Regions from separate parts of the Brevibacterium sanguinis genome, predicted to be linked through region 1. Evidence: predicted binding sites of a transcription regulator. Region 1 holds the regulator's gene; the other holds the start of a gene.

The links. The regulator HspR, encoded in region 1, represses chaperone genes until heat shock. The targets are predictions, from matches to a motif close to AAGTTGAGTCNNNNNGACTCAACTT.
Region 2: clpB (ATP-dependent chaperone ClpB) is a predicted target of HspR. The motif match lies at 1,612-1,636, and genes of this name have one in related genera.

Annotation. Positions count from the first base shown of each region.
Region 1 covers NZ_BAAAMB010000014.1:162,550-172,133, forward strand. The annotation lists gene ABD154_RS15490 (urease accessory UreF family protein) at 1-88, opposite strand, end outside; gene ABD154_RS15495 (urease subunit alpha) at 88-1,791, opposite strand; gene ureB (urease subunit beta) at 1,784-2,119, opposite strand; gene ABD154_RS15505 (urease subunit gamma) at 2,132-2,434, opposite strand; gene ABD154_RS15510 (purine-cytosine permease family protein) at 2,434-4,107, opposite strand; gene ABD154_RS15515 (heat shock protein transcriptional repressor HspR) at 4,723-5,190, opposite strand; gene ABD154_RS15520 (DnaJ C-terminal domain-containing protein) at 5,205-6,263, opposite strand; gene ABD154_RS15525 (nucleotide exchange factor GrpE) at 6,476-7,138, opposite strand; gene dnaK (molecular chaperone DnaK) at 7,138-9,018, opposite strand; gene ABD154_RS15535 (ATP-binding cassette domain-containing protein) at 9,581-9,584, shown strand, end outside.
Region 2 covers NZ_BAAAMB010000007.1:38,297-47,880, reverse strand. The annotation lists gene ABD154_RS08460 (Na+/H+ antiporter) at 1-1,550, shown strand, start outside; gene clpB (ATP-dependent chaperone ClpB) at 1,690-4,296, shown strand; gene ABD154_RS08450 (HTTM domain-containing protein) at 4,405-5,568, opposite strand; gene ABD154_RS08445 (DUF5819 family protein) at 5,684-6,490, opposite strand; gene ABD154_RS08440 (CaiB/BaiF CoA transferase family protein) at 6,704-7,885, opposite strand; gene ABD154_RS08435 (agmatine deiminase family protein) at 8,075-9,094, shown strand; gene ABD154_RS08430 (hypothetical protein) at 9,313-9,584, shown strand, end outside.

The DNA.
Region 1 (9,584 bases):
CTCCCGCGGGCAGGCGGGCGTCGGCGAGGAGCATGATGATCGCCGAGGCGGCCCCGGGCCCCAGCGCGTCGAGCGTCACCGTGTCCATCAGAACATCTGGTAGAGCTGGGCGAGCGGCAGCGCATGTGCGGGTGCCGCGGTGACGAGGTCGCCGTCGATGGCGATCTGGAACGTGTCCGGGTCGATGTCGATGGTGGGACGGACGTCGTTGTTGCGCATGTCCGCCTTCCCGATCCCCCGCGTCGGCGCGACGGCACGCAGCTCCCGGCGCAGGCCCAAGCGCTCCCGCAGCCCGCTGTCGAGGGCGGCCGGAGCGACGAACGACACCGAGGTCGTCGCCCCGAGGGCATCCCCGAAAGCCGGCCGCATGAGCACCGGCTGCGGGGTCGGAATCGACGCGTTCGGATCGCCGAGACCGGCCCAGGCGATCGCCCCGCCCTTGATGACGAGGTCGGGGCGGACGCCGAAGAAGCGCGGATCCCACAGCACGAGATCGGCCATCTTCCCGACTTCGACGGAACCGAGGTGCGCATCGACCCCATGGGCGATCGCCGGATTGATCGTGTACTTCGCCACGTACCGGCGTGCCCGCTCATTGTCGGCCGGCATCGTCTCGCCGAGGCGCCCCCGCCGCAGCTTCATCGCGTGGGCGACCTGCCAGGTGCGGGTGATGACCTCGCCGATGCGGCCCATCGCCTGAGCGTCCGAGGAGGTGATCGACAGGGCGCCGAGGTCGTGGAGGATGTCCTCGGCGGCGATCGTCGTCGCCCGGATGCGCGATTCGGCGAAGGCGAGGTCCTCGGGCACGCTGGGGTTGAGGTGGTGGCAGACCATGAGCATGTCGAGGTGCTCGGCGACGGTGTTGACCGTGTGCGGAAGAGTCGGATTGGTCGAACCGGGGATGATGTTCTCCAGCGCGGCGATCGAGAGGATGTCGGGGGCATGGCCGCCGCCGGCGCCTTCGACGTGGAAGGCGTGGATGCTGCGCCCGGCGATCGCGGCGATCGTCGACTCGACGAAGCCCGACTCGTTGAGCGAGTCCGAGTGGAGTGCGACCTGCAGGCCGTGATCGTCGGCGGCGCGCAGCGCGGCGTCGATCGCGGCCGGTGTCGCGCCCCAGTCCTCATGGATCTTGTACCCTGCCGCCCCGCCGAGGGCCTGTTCGGCCAGACCCGCGGCGGAGACAGTGTTGCCTTTGCCGAGGAGGAGGACGTTGACCGGCAGTGCGTCGAGTGCGCGCAGCATCATCCCCAGATGCCACGCTCCGGGCGTCACCGTCGTCGCCTTGCTCCCCTCCGACGGCCCCGTTCCGCCGCCGACCACGGTGGTGATTCCGGTGGCGAGCGCCTCATGGATCTGCGACGGCGACAGCAGGTGGACGTGCGAGTCGATCCCACCGGCGGTGAGGATCCGGCCCTCGCCGGAGATGACGTCGGTCGACGGGCCGATCTGCAGACCCGGATCGACCCCGTCGGCGATGTCGGGGTTGCCCGCCCGGCCCAGAGCCGTGATCACGCCGTCGCGGATGCCGACGTCGGTGCGGATGATCCCCCACCAGTCGAGGACGATGACATTCGTGATCACGGTGTCCGGTGCCCCCTCGACGCGCGTCGTCGTGCCCTGGAGCATCGATTCGCGAATCGACTTGCCCCCGCCGAAGACCGCTTCGTCACCGCCGAATGTCCGATCGTCCTCGATCTCGATCCACAGGTCGGTGTCCCCGAGGCGGACGTGGTCCCCGGTCGTCGGTCCGTAGAGAGAGGCGTAGCGCTGAGCGGAGATCTCAGCCATCAGAACCGCCCGTGGGAATCTGCAGTCCGGGCACCCGGGCACGACCGCCGAGGCGGACGATCGGCACGGTCCGCGACGCCCCCGGTTCGAACCGGATCGAGGTCCCGGCCGGAATGTCGAGCCGGCAGCCCTCGGCCCGAGCCCGGTCGAACGCCAATGCGGCGTTGACATCGGGCAGGTGGAAGTGCGATCCGATCTGCACCGGACGATCTCCCGTGTTCTCGATGGTGATGCTGCCGGTGTCCGCCTCGGCGGCGCGTGCGTTGAGGAGGCGGGTGCCCTCGCGCACCCGCACGGCTCCCGGCCCGTGGTCTCTCGTGCCTGCCATGACGCGGTCCTGTCAGTCGATGGGATTGTGGATGGTGACGAGCTTGCGCCCGTCGGGGAACGTGGCCTCGACCTGGACGTCGTGGAGCATCGGCGCCACATCGTCCATGACATCGTCGCGACTGAGGACCTCCCGCCCGGTGACCATGAGCTCCTCGACCGCGGCCCCCTCACGCGCCCGCTCGATCACCCACGTGCTCAGCAGCGCAACGGATTCGGGATAGTTGAGCGGAACCCCCCGCGACAGGCGATCGCGGGCGACCATGCCGGCGACGGAGAGCAGCAGCTTCTCCGTGTCCCCCGGTGTGAAATGCATCAGCGCTCCCGGACAGGGTCGGCCGGCAGGACATGTTCGCCGAGGCGGTCGGTCGACAGTGCCAGCGAGCTGAGATAGAGCGTCTCCCCGTTCGGTCCGGTCTTCGCCGAGGCGATCATGTCGGGACGCTCGAACTCCATCTCCGTGACGTGGCACCACAGGGTCGCATCCGTGGGGTTGCCGTGGTCGTCATACATCGGCACGTCGATGCCGTCGTCCTGTCGACGCAGGTAGAAGCGCCCCCGGGTGATGATCGCCATGAGCGGTGTGGCGACGATGGCGATGCCGACGGCGAAGAGCGGGGAGAACGGCTGGACCGCGGCCCCGAAGGCACCGAAGTAGATGGCGATGGACACCCCACCGGAGAGCACGAGGGAGACGACGCCGACCGGGTTCCAGTCGTAGAGCATGCCGCGCCTGAACTCCGGGGTCTTCGGTGAGAGTCCCAGCACGTACTTGTTGATGGCGATGTCCGCGGCGACGACGCAGATCCACGACATCGCGAGGTTGGCGTAGAAGCTGAGGATCGCGTTGAGGAAGTCGAACATGTTGAGCTCCATGAGCGCCAGAGCGAAGAGCAGGTTGACGACGAGGAAGGTGATCCGCCCGGGGTAGCGCTTGGTGATCCGGGTGTATGCGTTCGTCCACGCCAGTGACCCGGAGTAGGCGTTCGTCACGTTGATCTTCACCTGGGAGATGACGACGAGGACGACGGCGAGCAGCAGGGCGAGCCATTGCGGCATCATCTGCTCGTAGGTGGCGAGCAGCTGCTGGACCGGCTCGGTCGCGAATCCGGTGGCCCCGGGCACGTTGGCGATGAGGTAGACGGCGAGGAACATGCCGATGATCTGCTTGATCGCACCGAAGATCACCCAGCCCGGACCGGCGAGGATCACCGCCGTCCACCAGCTGCGACGGTTGGCCGGAGTGCGCGGGGGCATGAATCGCAGGTAGTCGATCTGCTCGGCGATCTGGGCAATGAGCGAGAGGCAGACTCCGGCGGCGAGCATGGCCGAGGCGAAGTTCGCGCTCTCGCCGCTCTCGCCCTGGTACGCGAAGAAGGTGCTCACGGATTCCGGTTGGAAGGCGATGAGGTAGCCGACGGGGACGACCATGAGGACGAGCCAGAGCGGTGTCGTCGAGACCTGCAGTCGGGCCAGCGCCTTCATGCCGAAGATGACGAGCGGGAAGATGATGACGGTGGAGAGGAGGTAGCCGAGCGGGCGCGGGATGCCGAGTCCCAAATAGAGCCCTTGGGCCATGATCGATCCCTCGAGGGCGAAGAAGATGAACGTGAAGGTGGCGAAGATGATGTTCGTGATCACAGAGCCGTAGTACCCGAACCCTGCGCCGCGGGTGATGAGATCGAGGTCGAGGTTGTAGCGCGCGGCGTAGAAGGCCAGGGGCCAGCCGGTGAGGAAGATGATGATGGCCGCCGTGAGGATGCCGAGGATGCCGTTGGCTGTGCCGTGAGCCAGGCCGATGCTCGCGCCGATCGAGAAGTCAGCGAGATACGCGATGCCGCCCAGTGCACTCGTCGCCACCACGGCCGGTGCCCACGTGCGGTAGGAGCGCGGCGCGAATCTCAGAGTGTAGTCCTCGAGACTCTCGCGCGCTGCGGCCTTCGCCTCGCGGCTCGTCCCCGGTGGCGCCGTCGACTTGTCTGCAGACATCGTCATGGTGGTCTCCTCGGTCGCTCGTCGATCTCAACAGCGCCCATCCTGACAGTCGATTGTTTCGTCCCGTGGCGAGCAACGTTTCGCCTGTGTTTCGACAGCGGACAGTGCCGCGCACCAGGTGCCCTGGTAGGCGCAGTGCGCTCACACGACTCTGGCCGCCGGACGGTTGCCTGTCGTGAGTTCTCGCAACCCATGACTCGCGCCCTCTGAGGCTCCCACCCTCGCAGCCTCACGTTGCGGCTCATCCTGGTTCGAGCGGCTCTGTTCAAAACGTGAGCCGCCCAAAACAGGATGAGCCAAAGCGACGTTCGGGTGGTTCGGCGGGGTTACACAGGTCGAGCGATGTCGGCGAAACGGGCGTGTGCCGGACAAGCGACCTCCCCACGCGCAACGCCGGTGGAATCCGGGTCGGGGCCCGGTTTGCGCCAGTTGAGACTGAGATGGCCAAGGCAGCCTTGGCCATCTCAGAGCGAACTGGCCACAACCCGATCCGGGCATGAGAAAGGGGCGGATCGCTCCGCCCCTGGAAATGATGCTCCGCCCCTGGTCACAGCCACCCGTTGCCGCTCAGGCTGCCGTCACAGCCGCTCGGTGCCGCTCAAATTTCCCTCACGCCTTCGCCGGGCCGCGCACTCTTCGGGTGGTGAAATCGTCGTAGAGCACGACGGCACCGGCCTCCGATTCGGCGGTGACCTTGGGTCGCCGGCCGCGCGCGATCGAGACGACATCGCCGCCGGAACCGGCAGCGAAGACACGCGAATCGCGTTCGCGTGCCGCCGCCTCGGCGAGGACCTCCTCCTCGAGTTCCCGGTTCCGGCTGCGCAGGGCGTCGATCTGGTTCTGCATCTCCATGATCTTCTTGATCCCGACGAGGTTGACCCCCTCGTCCTTCGAGAGATGCTGGATCAGGCGCAGCTTGGCGATGTCCCGCCCCGAGTAGCGTCGGCCCTTGCCGGCCGTGCGCTGCGGGGTGACGAGACCCATCCGGTCATACTGCCGCAGGGTCTGCGGGTGCATCCCCGCCAATTCCGCCGCCACCGAGATGACGTAGAGCGCTGCGCTCTGAGAGAACTGCATCCTGCCTCACTGCCTCAGCTTGCCTTGGCCCGATCGAGCAGGCCGGCACGCGGGTCGTCGGATTCCGTCGCCGCCTTGTAGGCTTCGACGGCTTCCTTCGCTTCCTTCGAGAGGTTCTTCGGCGCGACGATCTCGACGGTGACGAGCAGATCGCCCGTGCCCTTCTTCGTCTTCACGCCCTTGCCGCGCACCCGCAGGGTCCGACCCGAGGGCGTGCCCGCGGGGATCTTCACCTTCACCGGCTGACCGCCGAGCGTGGGCACCTTGACCTCGGCGCCGAGCGCCGCCTCGTCGAAGCTCACCGGCAGGTCCATCCGCAGGTTGTCCCCGTCGCGGGTGAACACCGGGTGGGGCTTGACGTGGACGGTGAGGATGACGTCACCGGGATCGCCGCCGTTCGGGCTCTGCTTGCCCTTGCCGGCCAGTCGGATCTTCTGTCCGTCCTTGACGCCGATCGGGGTGCGCACGGTCAGCGGCTTGCCGCCGGGCATCTGCAGCTTCACGGATGCGCCGTTGGCCGCCTCGGTGAAGCTGAGGTTCGTCGAGGACTTGATGTCCCCGCCCTTGACCGGTGGCGAATATCCGCCGCCGAAGCCCGTGTCGTAACCGCCGCCGTAGCCGCCGTACGACCCGCCGCCGAACCCGTTGAGGAGATCGGCGAGATCCGGGGGCACGTCGCCGTAGCCGCTGCCGCCGCCGAACCCGCCGCCGCTGTAGGTCGTCCGGGTCCGGGTGCGCCCGCCGCCTCCGAAGAGGTCGGAGAACACGTCGTCGAAGCCGCCGCCGGCTCCCCCGGCACCACCGGCGCCGGCGCTGAACCTGGCACCGCTGCCCATGGCGCGGACCTGGTCGTACTGTTCGCGCGATTCCTTGTTCGACAGCACCTGGTGGGCCTGTCCGATCTCCTTGAACTTGGCCTCCGCCTCGGCGTCCCCCGGATTCGCGTCCGGATGGTACTTCCGCGCGAGCTTGCGGTAGGCCTTCTTGATCTCGGAGTCCGACGCGTCCTTGGAGACGCCGAGGGTCTTGTAGAAGTCCTTCTCGAACCAGTCGTTCTGCGGTCCGGTACTCATCTGGCACCTCCCTTCTTCTCAGTCCTGTTGTGCCTGCCGGTGCGTGTCCGCCCCGGCTCTGTCATTCGTCCGTTCATCTGTCTGCTCACAATCCGCAATCCCCGCGAAGGCTTCCCTCCCGGTGATTCCGGACCGTCGCCGAGGCGGTCCCCGCTCCCAGCGTCCGTGGCCGGACGCTGGGGTGGCGGGTCACCTCGGCGAAGGTGGAACGGTCAGTCCTCTGGCTGCTGCACGCCGACGCGGGCCGCGCGGATGATGCGATCACCCATGCGGTAGCCCGGCTGCATGACCATGAACACCGTCGGCACCTCGACTTCGTCCGACGGCTGCTGCATGAGAGCCTCATGCAGGTGCGGATCGAACTCGTCGCCGACTGCGCCGTACTGCTCGACGCCGACCTTGGCCAGCGCGTCGATGAGCTTGTTCACGTGGGCCTCGAAGGGCCCGGAGACGTCGCCGTTCTCCTGCGCCAGACGCACCTCGTCGAGGACGGGAACCAAGGCCTCGACGACCTTGACGGTTCCGCCCACGGACGCCCGCTCGCGTTCGCGATCGGCGCGCATCCGGTAGGCCGCGTACTCGGCGTTGATGCGCTTGAGGTCGGCGAGGTGGGCCGCGGCCTCGGAGCCGGGAGCGGGTTCGCTGCCGGCCGCCTCGGTGTCGTTGAGCGATGAGGCGTCGGCCGGGATCTCGACACCGAGGTCGCTGGCGTCGGCCAGCACCTCCTCGGTGTCGGCTCCCTCACCGGACTCCCCCGAAGCCGACTGCGGGTCGGCTTCGGGACGGAGCTCACCGGTCTCGGGATCGACCCGACGCTTGTCATGGAAGGTGAAGCCTGGCTCCTCGGACGACGGATCGTTGCCCTCGGTCGTCATTACTTCTTCCCCTCGTCCTCATCATCATCCACGACCTCGGCGTCGACGACATCGTCGTCGGCACCGGTGCCTGCGTCGCTGCTGCCCTGGTCGGCACCACCGGCAGCGCCACCGGCCGCGCCGGACTCCTGCTGCTGGTAGATGGCCTCACCGATCTTCTGCTGCTTCTCGGTGAGCGTGTCGAACGCCTTCTTCACGGCGTCGTCGTCTTCGCCGTTGAGAGCTTCCTTGACAGCATCGACGTCGCCCTGGAGCTCGGTCTTGATGTCCTCGGGCAGCTTGTCGGCGTTGTCGTCGAGCAGCTTCTGCGTCTGGTAGGCGAGGTTCTCCGCGTTGTTGCGGACGTCAGCGGCCTCACGGCGCTTCTTGTCCTCTTCCGCGTGCTCCTCGGCCTCACGCACCATGCGCTCGATGTCCTCCTTGGGGAGGGCCGAGCCGCCGGTGATCGTCATCGACTGCTCCTTGCCGGTTCCCTTGTCGGTGGCCGAGACATGGACGATGCCGTTGGCGTCGATGTCGAACGCGACCTCGATCTGCGGCACGCCGCGCGGAGCCGGCGCGATGCCGGTCAGCTCGAAGGTGCCGAGGTTCTTGTTGTCGCGCGTGAACTCGCGCTCACCCTGGAAGACCTGGATCGACACCGACGGCTGGTTGTCCTCAGCCGTGGTGAACGTCTCCGAGCGCTTCGTCGGGATCGGGGTGTTGCGCTCGATGAGCTTCGTCATCACGCCGCCCTTGGTCTCGAGTCCGAGCGAGAGCGGGGTGACGTCGATGAGCAGGACGTCCTTGCGTTCGCCCATGAGCACACCGGCCTGGACGGCAGCGCCGATCGCGACGACCTCATCGGGGTTGACGCCCTTGTTGGGCTCCTTGCCTCCGGTGAGCTCGGTGACGACCTGGGTGACGCCGGGCATACGGGTCGAACCGCCGACGAGGACGACGTGGTCGATGTCCTTGACGGACACGCCGGCATCCTTCATCACCGCGTGGAACGGGGCCTTCGTGCGCTCGAGGAGGTCCTTGGTCAGGTCCTCGAACTTCGCCCGGGTGAGGGTCTCGTCGAGGTGGATCGGACCGTTCTCGCTCATCGAGAGGTACTGCAGGGAGATGTTGGTGCTCGTCGCGGACGAGAGCTCCTTCTTCGCCTGCTCAGCGGCCTCCTTGAGACGCTGCATGGCCGTCGAGTCCTTGGTCAGGTCGACGCCGTAGTTGTTCTTGACCTGCTCGACCAGCCAATCGACGATCCGCTGATCCCAGTCGTCACCGCCGAGGCGGTTGTCGCCGGAGGTCGCACGGACCTGAATGGTCGAGAAGTCGTCGTCGTCCTTGCCGACTTCGAGCAGCGAGACGTCGAACGTACCGCCACCGAGGTCGAAGACGAGGATGAGCTCGTCTTCCTTGCCGCGCTCGAGGCCGTAGGCCAGAGCGGCAGCGGTGGGCTCGTTGATGATGCGCAGGACGTTGAGGCCGGCGATCTCACCGGCGTCCTTCGTGGCCTGACGCTCAGCATCGTTGAAGTAGGCCGGAACGGTGATGACCGCGTCGGTGACCTTCTCCTGCAGGTATTCCTCAGCGTCGTGCTTGAGCTTCTGCAGGATGCGGGCGGAGACCTCGGGAGCGGTGAGCTTCTTGCCGCCGATCTCGGTGTCCCAGTCGGTGCCCATGTGGCGCTTGACGGACGCCACGGTGTTCTTCACGTTGGTGACGGCCTGGCGCTTGGCGATCTCGCCGACCAGGGAGTCCCCGTTCTTGTTGACTGCGACGACGGACGGGGTCGTGCGACCGCCCTCCATGTTCGCGATGACCTTGGGGTCACCGCCCTCGAGGACGGCGACGACGGAGTTCGTGGTTCCGAGGTCGATTCCAACTGCACGTGCCATATCGTTTCTCCTTAACTCTCAGAGTCGTCTCGGGCTGAATGCGAGCGGCCGAACCGGAGGGCCCGATCGCGCACATTGAGTCTGATGGACTCAAGTATTCTCTTCCCGGCTGAGATCGTCAATCCCCGCCTCATCAAAGTTGCGTACACTAGACTCAACTTTGTGGAGCGCCGAGTTATTCCACATGTGGAGAATTTTTCGCAGAATTTCTTCGCCGAGGTGGCTGAGGCGCATTCGGGCGCGCCAGCACTGGGCAGGCGGCTGGGTCCGCGGAGGGTTGCGGGCAAGCCCCGACCCTCGAAGGGTCTACCAGACCGATCACCCAGATCCTGTGCACGTCAGCGTCATTACCCAGGTCTGGTCTGCGACCACGGGCGGCCACGTACCGCATGAAAGTCGGTTAGGGCTCTAACCGGCAAGAGCTGAATGGGTCAGGGTCGCCGGCAAGGGTCTGGTTTGTTCGAGTAGTACGCTGGGCGCAGGCCTGCGGTACTGCCGGGAGCGCTGAAGTGTGTACCTCGGGCGGATTTCGTTGCGTTCTGGTGTTCATATCGTGGAAGTCATGA
Region 2 (9,584 bases), on a different contig from region 1:
GCGCGGCGACGAGCATCGTCGTCGGGATCGGACAGCGGCTCCGTCTGCCCTGGCCGGCGCTCATGGTCGTCGTCGGCATCGCCGGCGCGTTCATCCCCACCTTCGCCGATGTCACGATCGATCCCGAGCTCATCCTCCCCCTCTTCCTCCCGCCGCTGCTCTTCGCCGCCGCGCAGAAGACCTCGTGGGCGCTCTTCGCGATCCGGTGGCGGACGATCCTCGGCATGGCCATCGCCCTCGTCGGCGTCACGGTCGCCGCCGTCGCCGGCTCCGCGCTGCTCCTCATCCCGGGGATCACGATCGCCGCGGCCATCGCCCTCGGCGCGATGCTCGCCCCGCCGGACCCCGTCGCCGTCGACGCGGTCGCCGGCACCGTGTCGATCCCGCGCCGGATCATGAGCACCCTGCAGAGCGAGGGCCTGTTCAACGACGCCGCCTCCCTCGTCATCTTCCAGACCGCGATGGCCGCCGCCCTGGCCGACACGGATGTCGACTTCGGCAGCCTCGCCGTCGCCTTCGTCCTCTCGGCGGTCGTCGCGATCGCCATCGGCTGGCTCGTCGTCTTCGTCGCGTGGTGGGTGATGGAGCGGATCGACCACACGGTCGCCCGCTCCTCCCTCCTCCTCGTCCTCCCCTTCGGCGTCTACCTGCTCGCCGAGCACTTCCACGCCAGCGGCGTCATCGCCGTCGTCGTCGCCGCCCTCGAGGTCCGCCGGCGCGACGTCGAGGGCAACTCCGCTGAACGCGTCACGCAGGCCACGACATGGCAGGTCCTCGAGATGCTCATCACCGGCATCGCGTTCGGCCTCATCGGCCTCGACCTCCGCGTCGTCATCGAGACCGAGAACGCCGACCTCGGGCGCGCCGTGCTCATCGGGCTGGCGATCGCCGCGGTCATCATCGTCGTGCGATTCGTCTGGCTCCTGCTCTCCATGCTGCTCATCAGCAAGCGCATCCGGGAGGAGGATCCGGACGCGGCCCCGCTCAACGTCCGCGACTCGGTGCTCATGACCTGGGGCGGGATGCGCGGGCTGGCGACGATCGCCCTGGCCCTGTCGATCCCGCAGCTGACCGACACCGGCGAGCCGTTCCCCGGTCGCTCCTACCTCCTCGTCGCCGCCGCCGTCGTCCTCCTCGTCACCCTCGTCCTCGCGGGCCTGACGTTCCCGGCCGTCGTCGGTGCCCTCGGCATCGACGACGAGGCGGAGAAGGAGAGGCGGCAGACGGAGGAGATCGCGAAGCGCGCGTATGCCGCGGCGATCAGGCAGATCCAGTCCGATGACGACCTGCCCGATGATGTCGCCGAGGCGCTGCGGACCCGGTTCAGGACGCTGCGCACCCAGCTGCTCGGCACTCCCGATGATCAGGTGAGTGCGGAGAAGGCGACCGAGTTCAAGGAGAACCGCCAGCGGCTCCTCGCCGTGCAGAAGCGGGCGATGCAGGCCGCCCGCGACGAGGTGCTCCGGGCCCGCCGCGAACGCGGCATCGACCCCGAGGCGGCGGACAAGGTGCTGCGGCGCTTCGACCTGCAGGCGGTGCTGCAGTCATGACCGGGACGGAGGCATGGGACCCCTGACATGATCGCTTGTGTGAACTGACCCTCGAAAATCAAAGTTGAGTGGAATAGACTCAACTTTGGAGGCGTTGCACCAGAGAGAAGCACAATCCACCACTGTTGAGGAGATGCGCATGGACGCACAGATGACCACCAAATCGCGAGAGGCGCTGCAGACGGCAGTCAACGACGTCGTTGCGCGCCACAACAACCAGGTCGAGCCCGCCCACATCGTGGCCGCACTGCTCGAGCAGCCCGATTCTCTCGCCTCGAACCTCCTGGCGAATGTCGGCGCTGACCGCAACACCGTGCTCACCGCGGTCGCCGCCGTCATCGGCGGCTTCCCCACCGTGAGCGGACAGTCCGTGGCGCAGCCGAGCCTGTCCCGGGCCGCCCTCGAGCTGATGAACCAGGCGCAGGAGGAGATGACCTCGCTCGGAGACCAGTACGTCTCCACCGAGCATCTGCTGCTCGCCGCCGCCGGCGGCCATGACGGCTCCGGCGATGCGCTGCGCGCCAACGGCGCCAGCCGCGACGCCCTGCTCGCGGCTCTGCCGGAGCTGCGCGGAGGCAAGAAGGTGACCTCGGAGAACCCCGAGGACACGATGCAGTCGCTCGAGAAGTTCGGCATCGACCTCACCGCCGCCGCGCGCGAGGGGAAGCTCGATCCCGTCATCGGCCGCGACAAGGAAGTCCGTCGCGTCATCCAGGTGCTCTCCCGCCGGACGAAGAACAACCCCGTCCTCATCGGCGAGCCCGGAGTCGGCAAGACGGCCGTCGTCGAGGGCCTCGCCCAGCGCATCGTCGCCGGTGACGTGCCCGAGTCGCTGCGGGACAAGACGCTCATCAGCCTCGACCTCTCGGCCATGGTGGCCGGCGCGAAGTACCGCGGCGAGTTCGAGGAGCGGCTCAAGGCGGTGCTCGAGGAGATCAAGAACGCCGACGGCCAGATCATCACGTTCATCGACGAGCTCCACACGATCGTCGGCGCCGGTGCCGGCGGCGACTCCTCGATGGACGCCGGCAACATGCTCAAGCCGATGCTCGCCCGCGGCGAGCTGCGGCTCATCGGCGCGACGACCCTCGACGAGTACCGCGAGAACATCGAGAAGGATCCGGCGCTCGAGCGTCGCTTCCAGCAGGTCTACGTCGGGGAGCCGAGCGTCGAGGACACGATCGCGATCCTCCGCGGTCTCAAGGAGCGCTACGAGGCCCACCACAAGGTCTCGATCAACGACGGCGCGCTCGTCGCCGCGGCGGGTCTGTCGAACCGGTACATCACCGGCCGTCAGCTGCCGGACAAGGCGATCGACCTCGTCGACGAGGCGGCCAGCCGGCTGCGCATGGAGATCGACTCCGCTCCGGCGGAGATCGACGAGCTGCGCCGCTCGGTCGACCGTCTGAAGATGGAGGAGATGGCGCTGTCGAAGGAGACGGACTCCGCGTCGCAGGAGCGCCTGAGCAATCTGCGCGCCGACCTCGCCGACAAGGAGGAGAACCTCCGTGCCCTCGAGGCGACGTGGGAATCCCAGCGGGCCGGCCTCAACCGGGTCGGTGAGCTGAAGACGAAGCTCGACGAGCTGCGGTCGCAGGCCGAGAAGGCCCAGCGCGACACCGACCTGGAGACGGCGTCCCGCCTGCTCTACGGGGAGATCCCCGCCGTGCAGAAGGAGATCGCCGAGGCCGAAGCCGAAGAGGCCGAAGCCGATGCCGGGCAGAGCTCGGATCCGATGGTCAGCGACAAGGTCACGGCCAACGACATCGCCGAGGTCGTCGCCTCGTGGACCGGCATCCCCGCCGGACGTCTCATGCAGGGCGAGGTCGAGAAGCTCCTCGGCGCCGAGAACGAGCTGGGCAAGCGACTCATCGGGCAGAAGGACGCGGTTGCAGCGGTCTCCGATGCGATCCGCCGGTCCCGGGCCGGGGTCTCCGACCCGGATCGCCCGACCGGTTCGTTCCTCTTCCTCGGCCCCACGGGTGTCGGCAAGACGGAGCTCGCGAAGTCGCTGGCCGACTTCCTCTTCGACGACGAGAAGGCCCTCATCCGCATCGACATGAGCGAGTACGGCGAGAAGCACACGGTCTCGCGGCTCGTCGGTGCGCCTCCCGGCTACGTCGGCTACGACGAGGGCGGTCAGCTCACCGAGGCGGTGCGCCGTCGGCCGTACTCCGTCGTCCTCCTCGATGAGGTGGAGAAGGCGCACCCGAGCGTCTTCGACATCCTCCTGCAGGTGCTCGATGACGGTCGTCTCACGGATGGTCAGGGCCGCACGGTCGACTTCCGGAACACGATCCTCATCCTCACCTCGAACCTCGGTTCGCAGTTCCTCGTCGATCAAGCGATGACCGAGCAGGAGCAGAAGGACGCGGTCATGGACGTCGTCGCCTCGGCGTTCAAGCCCGAGTTCCTCAACCGCCTCGACGACATCGTGCTCTTCGATGCGCTGAGCAACGACGAGCTGACCTCGATCGTCGACCTGCAGATCAAGAGCATGGACAAGCGTCTGGCCGACCGCCGGATCACGCTCGACGTCACGCAGGAGGCGAAGGACTGGCTGGCGCTCGAAGGCTACGATCCCGCCTACGGCGCGCGTCCGCTGCGTCGCCTCGTGCAGCGCGAGATCGGCGACAAGCTCGCCCGTGCGATGCTCGCCGGTGACGTCCAGGACGGCGACACCGTCGAAGTGACGATGCCGGTGCACGCCGACACGACAGGACTGGAGCTGCACGCGAAGAAGTGAGCACAGATTGGACGAGGGGGCGACCGCACCGGTCGCCCCCTCGTTGTGTCTGTCGCTGCGTCTGCGGCCACCTCGGTGAGGGTGCAGCGCTCAGCCGGCCTGCCGCGCTCAGCCGGTCTGTCGGGCACCGCTCCGGGAGCCTATGCCCGTTGACGACCACCAGCGTCGCAGGAGTGCGCTGAGCTTCTCGTAGCTGCTGTCCTTGATGAAAATCGCGTCGACGGCGATCATCGTCAGCGAGAACCACGGCAGGCCCATGAGGAGGGCGATGCCGAGGTGGAACGAGAGGATGCCGAGGAGCGCGACGACCCTCGTGTAGCGGTTGAAGAGCATGAACGGGAAGGCGCACTGGAAGAGGATCGACCCCCACGAGATGACGACGACGCCGGGCCCCCACGCGGTGACGAGGTCGGAGAGCACCGGCCAGGTGCCGAACTGGAGGGTCTGCAGCGGGTTGTAGACCGCGTAGCCGTGCTGCCACGCCTGGCCGCCGGCCTTGTAGAGTCCCCCGGACATGTAGATCGCGCAGACCTGGAAGGCGAGCACGACGATCGCGAGGTTGTTCGCCATGATGAGGATCCACGGGCCGTCGGCGGCTGCCGGGAGGGTGCCGAAGCGCTTCCGGTGGCGGCGGGAGTCGAGGGACCAGCGTCGCGTCGTGTCGGCGAAGAGGAGCGCGATGAGGAAGATCCGGTAGGCGTTGTCGCCCTGGTCGCCGGCACTGTCGTTGAGCTCGATGAAGCTCACCCAGGCCACGAGGTAGAACGGCAGGATGATGCGGGTGCGCCAGCCGAGGATGATCGTCACGGCGAGCACGGCGAGGCCGATGATCATCGCCGTGAACAGCGGCGGGTTCGTCACCGCCCGGTGGAAGAGGGAGAACAGCCAGATGTTCGGGAAGTCGCTCTGGGGTTCGGCGATCTCGCCGTTCCAGGCCGCCCCGACGCCGAAGGCATAGTTGCGGGCCGCGAAGTTCGTGAGGATGAGCCCGAGCCCCGTCACTCCGATGAGGATGCGGGTGACGGCGAGTCCGTAGGTCGCGTGGTAGCGGCCGGTGAGCATCTCCTCGAGCCAGTTCCATCCGCTGGCGAGCTTCGTCACGATGCGGGCGGCGACAGGGGTGGCCGAGCCGTCAGCGGCGCCATCGGTCGATGAGCGGTCGGCGCCGTCGCTGTGGTGGCTGCTCTCGAGGGTGTCGGTGCTGTCAGAGCCGTTGGTGCGGTCAGCGCCGCCGGAGCCGTCAGTGCCGCCGCTGTGGTCGTCCCGGTCCACAGTCGCTTGCTGTGCACGAGCGTGCGCTGCGCCCCCTGACGTCGCACCCGCAGCCGTCGCGTCATCCGCCGAGACTGCGTCCGACGACGTCGTGGTCCTCTTCCCGGCCGGTGTCTCACTGCTCACTGACGCACCTCACTGTGTCCGAGGCGCAGAAGTAGTCCGCGAAGTCCTCATTCGATTGGTCATCGGCGAAGGTCAGCGCCCGCCAGCCGACGGTGGCGGGCTGGACCGCGGGACGCTCGGCATCCTTGTCGTTGCGCTGCGCGAACGGCACGACGTTCTGCCGGGCCGCGAGGAACTGGACCCGCTGCACATCCTCGCCCCAGACGGCGAGCGCGACCTGCGTCGCGTACGCCGTCGCCGTGTTCTCGTCCGCCAGGTAGTCGTCGACCACGCCGTCGGGGTCGGCGTACTCGTCGAGCTTCGTCGTCAGCCGCTCGACCGAGTCCTCTCCCCGGAAGTAGTCGAGTGCGACGATCGACTTGTGGTCGTCGCTGAGGTCGTCCCACGATCCCTTGAGATCGGAGGCCACACTGATGCCGAGGCCGGCTGAGCGCGGCGGGAAGAGCTTGTACGTCGAGTGGTCGAGTTCGACATCGGTCGCCCGCACCCAGTCCGTCGTCTCCTCTCCGCCGTCCGGGGTGGAGACGACGGCGCGGACGTCGAAGTAGTAGTCGCCGTTGATCGGTTCGGGGGCGAACACGCTCCACGACTGTCCCCACATCGGGATCATGTACTGCGAGAGCAGGTTGCCGGGGATGACCTCCCGCAGCGTCGACGAGGGCGCGATCCAGAGGAACGAGGCGAACAGGTGGAACCCGGTCAGCGCCATGGCGATGACCATGATCGTGCGTTTGACCACGGGATTCGTCTTCGACTTCGCTGTTCGCGGCGAAGCAGTGCTCTTCGTGTCGTCCATCTCAGTTCCGGATTCGTCGTCGGCCACACCGCCGCGGAACCCGCGGCCGCGGGCACCGATCACCTGGCGATTCAGGGTTCGTTCAGACTCTAGGCTAACCGAGTCGCGAGCGCTCCCGTCGACTTTTCGCCATCACACAGTTCCCGCCGGCAACGATCCCTGCCGCCGGCGCCACATGCCCTGCCGCCGGAGTCGTGCGCCCTGCCACCGGACTCACTCCCCCGCCGGCTGTCGCAGCCACTCCTTGACCGCCTCGGTGCTCTGCCCGAGCATCGGGGGCGCGAGATCGTAGCTCGGCGGCGTCTCGGACAGGCGGATCGGGTTGGCCACGGTGGGGATGACGCGGTCACCGGTGCCCGCCTCGGCGATGGGGTCGAGGCCGAGTCGGGCGGCGAGTTCGACGCCCTCGGCGATCGTGTTGATCGGCGCGCTCGGCAGCCCGGCCGCTGAGAGGAGCTCGTACCATTCCTGGTTCGTCTTCCGGGCGAGGGCGGCGACGAGGTAGGGCTCGAGCTCGGCACGGTTCTCGTTGCGGTTCGCGGCCTGGGCGAAACGGTCGTCAGCTGCCCATTCGGGGTGGCCGAGCACCTCGGCGAGCTTGCCGAACTGAGCATCGTTGCCGATGGCGATGATGATCTGGCCGTCAGCGGTGGGCATCGGCTGGTAGGGGTAGAGGCTCGGGTGGGCGTTGCCCATCGCCCGCGGCACGACACCGCCGGCGATGTAGGCCGAGGTCTGGTTCGCCAGGCCCGAGAGCGCCGAGGAGAGCAGGTTCGTCTCGACGAGCTGCCCGATACCGGTCTCCTGGCGGTGGACGAGTGCGGCGAGTATGCCGACGGTCGTGTGGAGGCCGGTGAACACGTCGACGATCGCGACACCGGCTTTGACCGGGCCGGACTCCTCGGTGCCGGTGACGCTCATGAACCCCGACAGTCCCTGGATGAGGAGGTCGTAGCCCGGCTGCGGATTGTCCCGCCCGAAACCGGTCACCGAGGCGTAGACGATGCCCGGGTTCTCCGCCCGCACCGAGTCGTAGTCGAGGCCGTACTTGGCCAGGCCCCCGGCCTTGAAGTTCTCGACGAGGACGTCGGCCCGGCGGGCGAGCTCCTGGGCGAGGGCGCGATCGTCGGGGTCGGTGAAGTCGAGGACGACGGAGTGCTTGTTCCGGTTGGCCGTGAGGAAGTACGTCGCATCGTCCCCGCGCCGAGGCGGTGCCCAGTACCGGGTGTCGTCACCGGTGCGGCCCTCGACCTTGATGACCGTGGCGCCGAGGTCGGCGAGCATCATCGTCGCGTACGGGCCGGCGAGGACCCGGGAGAAGTCCGCGACGAGGATCCCGGCCAGCGGACCGGTCCCCTTCCTGGCGAAGAGCTCGTCGATGTCCTCGGTCTTCACGTGCGACTCCCTTCGGCGCTGCCAGTCGGTCTCCCTTGCCGGACTGATCTCCTCGCCCGACTATACGGGGTCGGCAGGTGCGGAATCCGCAGGTCCTGCCGCGAGCAGGATCGCTAGACTCGGAGTCACACTGCGTCCGCAGTCGCACCACCAGATTTCCGGATGAGAGCACCACAGAAGAGGTAGACGATGACGTACCGCATGCCGGCAGAGACCGCCGCCCACGACCGCATCTGGATGGCGTTCCCGTCCTCGGGCTATGCGCTGGGTGCCTCGGAGGAGGACGCCGAGGCGGCGCGCACGACGTGGGCGGCCGTGGCCAATGCGGCCAGTGAGTTCACCCCGGTCACCGTCGTCGTCTCCCCGGCGCAGGTCGACCACGCCAAGCGCCACCTCGGCGAGGGCATCGAGATCGTCACTGCGGAACTCGACGATGCGTGGATGCGCGACATCGGCCCGACCTTCGTCGTCGACGACGAGGGGAAGCTCGCGGCCGTCGACTGGGTGTTCAACGGCTGGGGCGCGCAGGAGTGGGCGACGTGGGACAACGATGAGCACATCGGGCGCTTCGTCGCCGAGGCCGCGGACGTTCCGGTGATCTCCTCGCAGCTGCGCAACGAAGGCGGCGGCATCCACGTCGATGGCCACGGAACGGTGCTCGCCACCCGCAGCGTGCAGCTCGATCCGGGACGGAATCCGGGGCTCACCGAGGCCGATGTCGAGGCCGAGTTCGCCCGCACGATCGGCGCGAAGAAGGTCATCTGGCTCGATCACGGGCTGCACCGGGACAATCAGACCTTCGGCACGCGCGGGCACGTCGACATCGTGGCGACGATGCCGAGCCCCGGTGTCGTCCTCGTCCACGATCAGCGCAATCCCGAGCATCCGGACCATGAGTTCAGTGAGCAGCTCAAGGAGTTCTTCGCGAACGAGACGACCGCCGACGGTCAGCCGTTCGAGGTCGTGCCGATTCCGGCGCCGGAGATCCTCGAGGACGACGAGGGCTGGGTCGACTACTCCTACGTCAACCATCTCGTGACGAACGGCGGAGTCATCGCGTGCACGTTCGATGACCCGATGGACGCCGAGGCGCAGGCGATCCTCGAGCGGGTGTACCCGGGTCGCACCGTGGTCGGGGTCGATGCCCGCGAGCTCTACGCCCGCGGCGGCGGCATCCACTGCATCACGCAGCAGCAGCCGAGTCTGTGACGGTGTCGCTGCGCTGAGGACACAGTCCGCTGACGCTGGGAGTTTTCCGGCAATGTCGCTTTTCCCCATCGACGCCGTGCGCGGCAGTGCGCGCCTGCCCTGGCGGACGGTGGCGCGATCGACCTCGCAGCGCGAAATTGCCTCACCACTGACCCGGTGTGTCGGTATAGGCTGGTGGCTCAGAACACATTTGCGACGCAGCGAAGGAGAGCACAACCATGAAGAAGCGATTGATTCTCCTGGCCGGACTGGGAATCGGGTACGTCCTCGGATCTCGGACCGGCCGCCAGAGCTACGAGAAGCTCAAGGCGCAGTTGCAGGAGCTGTGGACCGACCCGAAGGTGCAGGAGACGGTCGAGAAGGCCAACCAGTCGATCCGCGAGAAGGCTCCGGCGGTGGCCGATGCCGTCCAGACGGCGACCGACAAGGTCAACGCCGCAGCGCAGGAGCTCGACGGTGACGAGGATGCACACGACGGACCCTCGTCGAG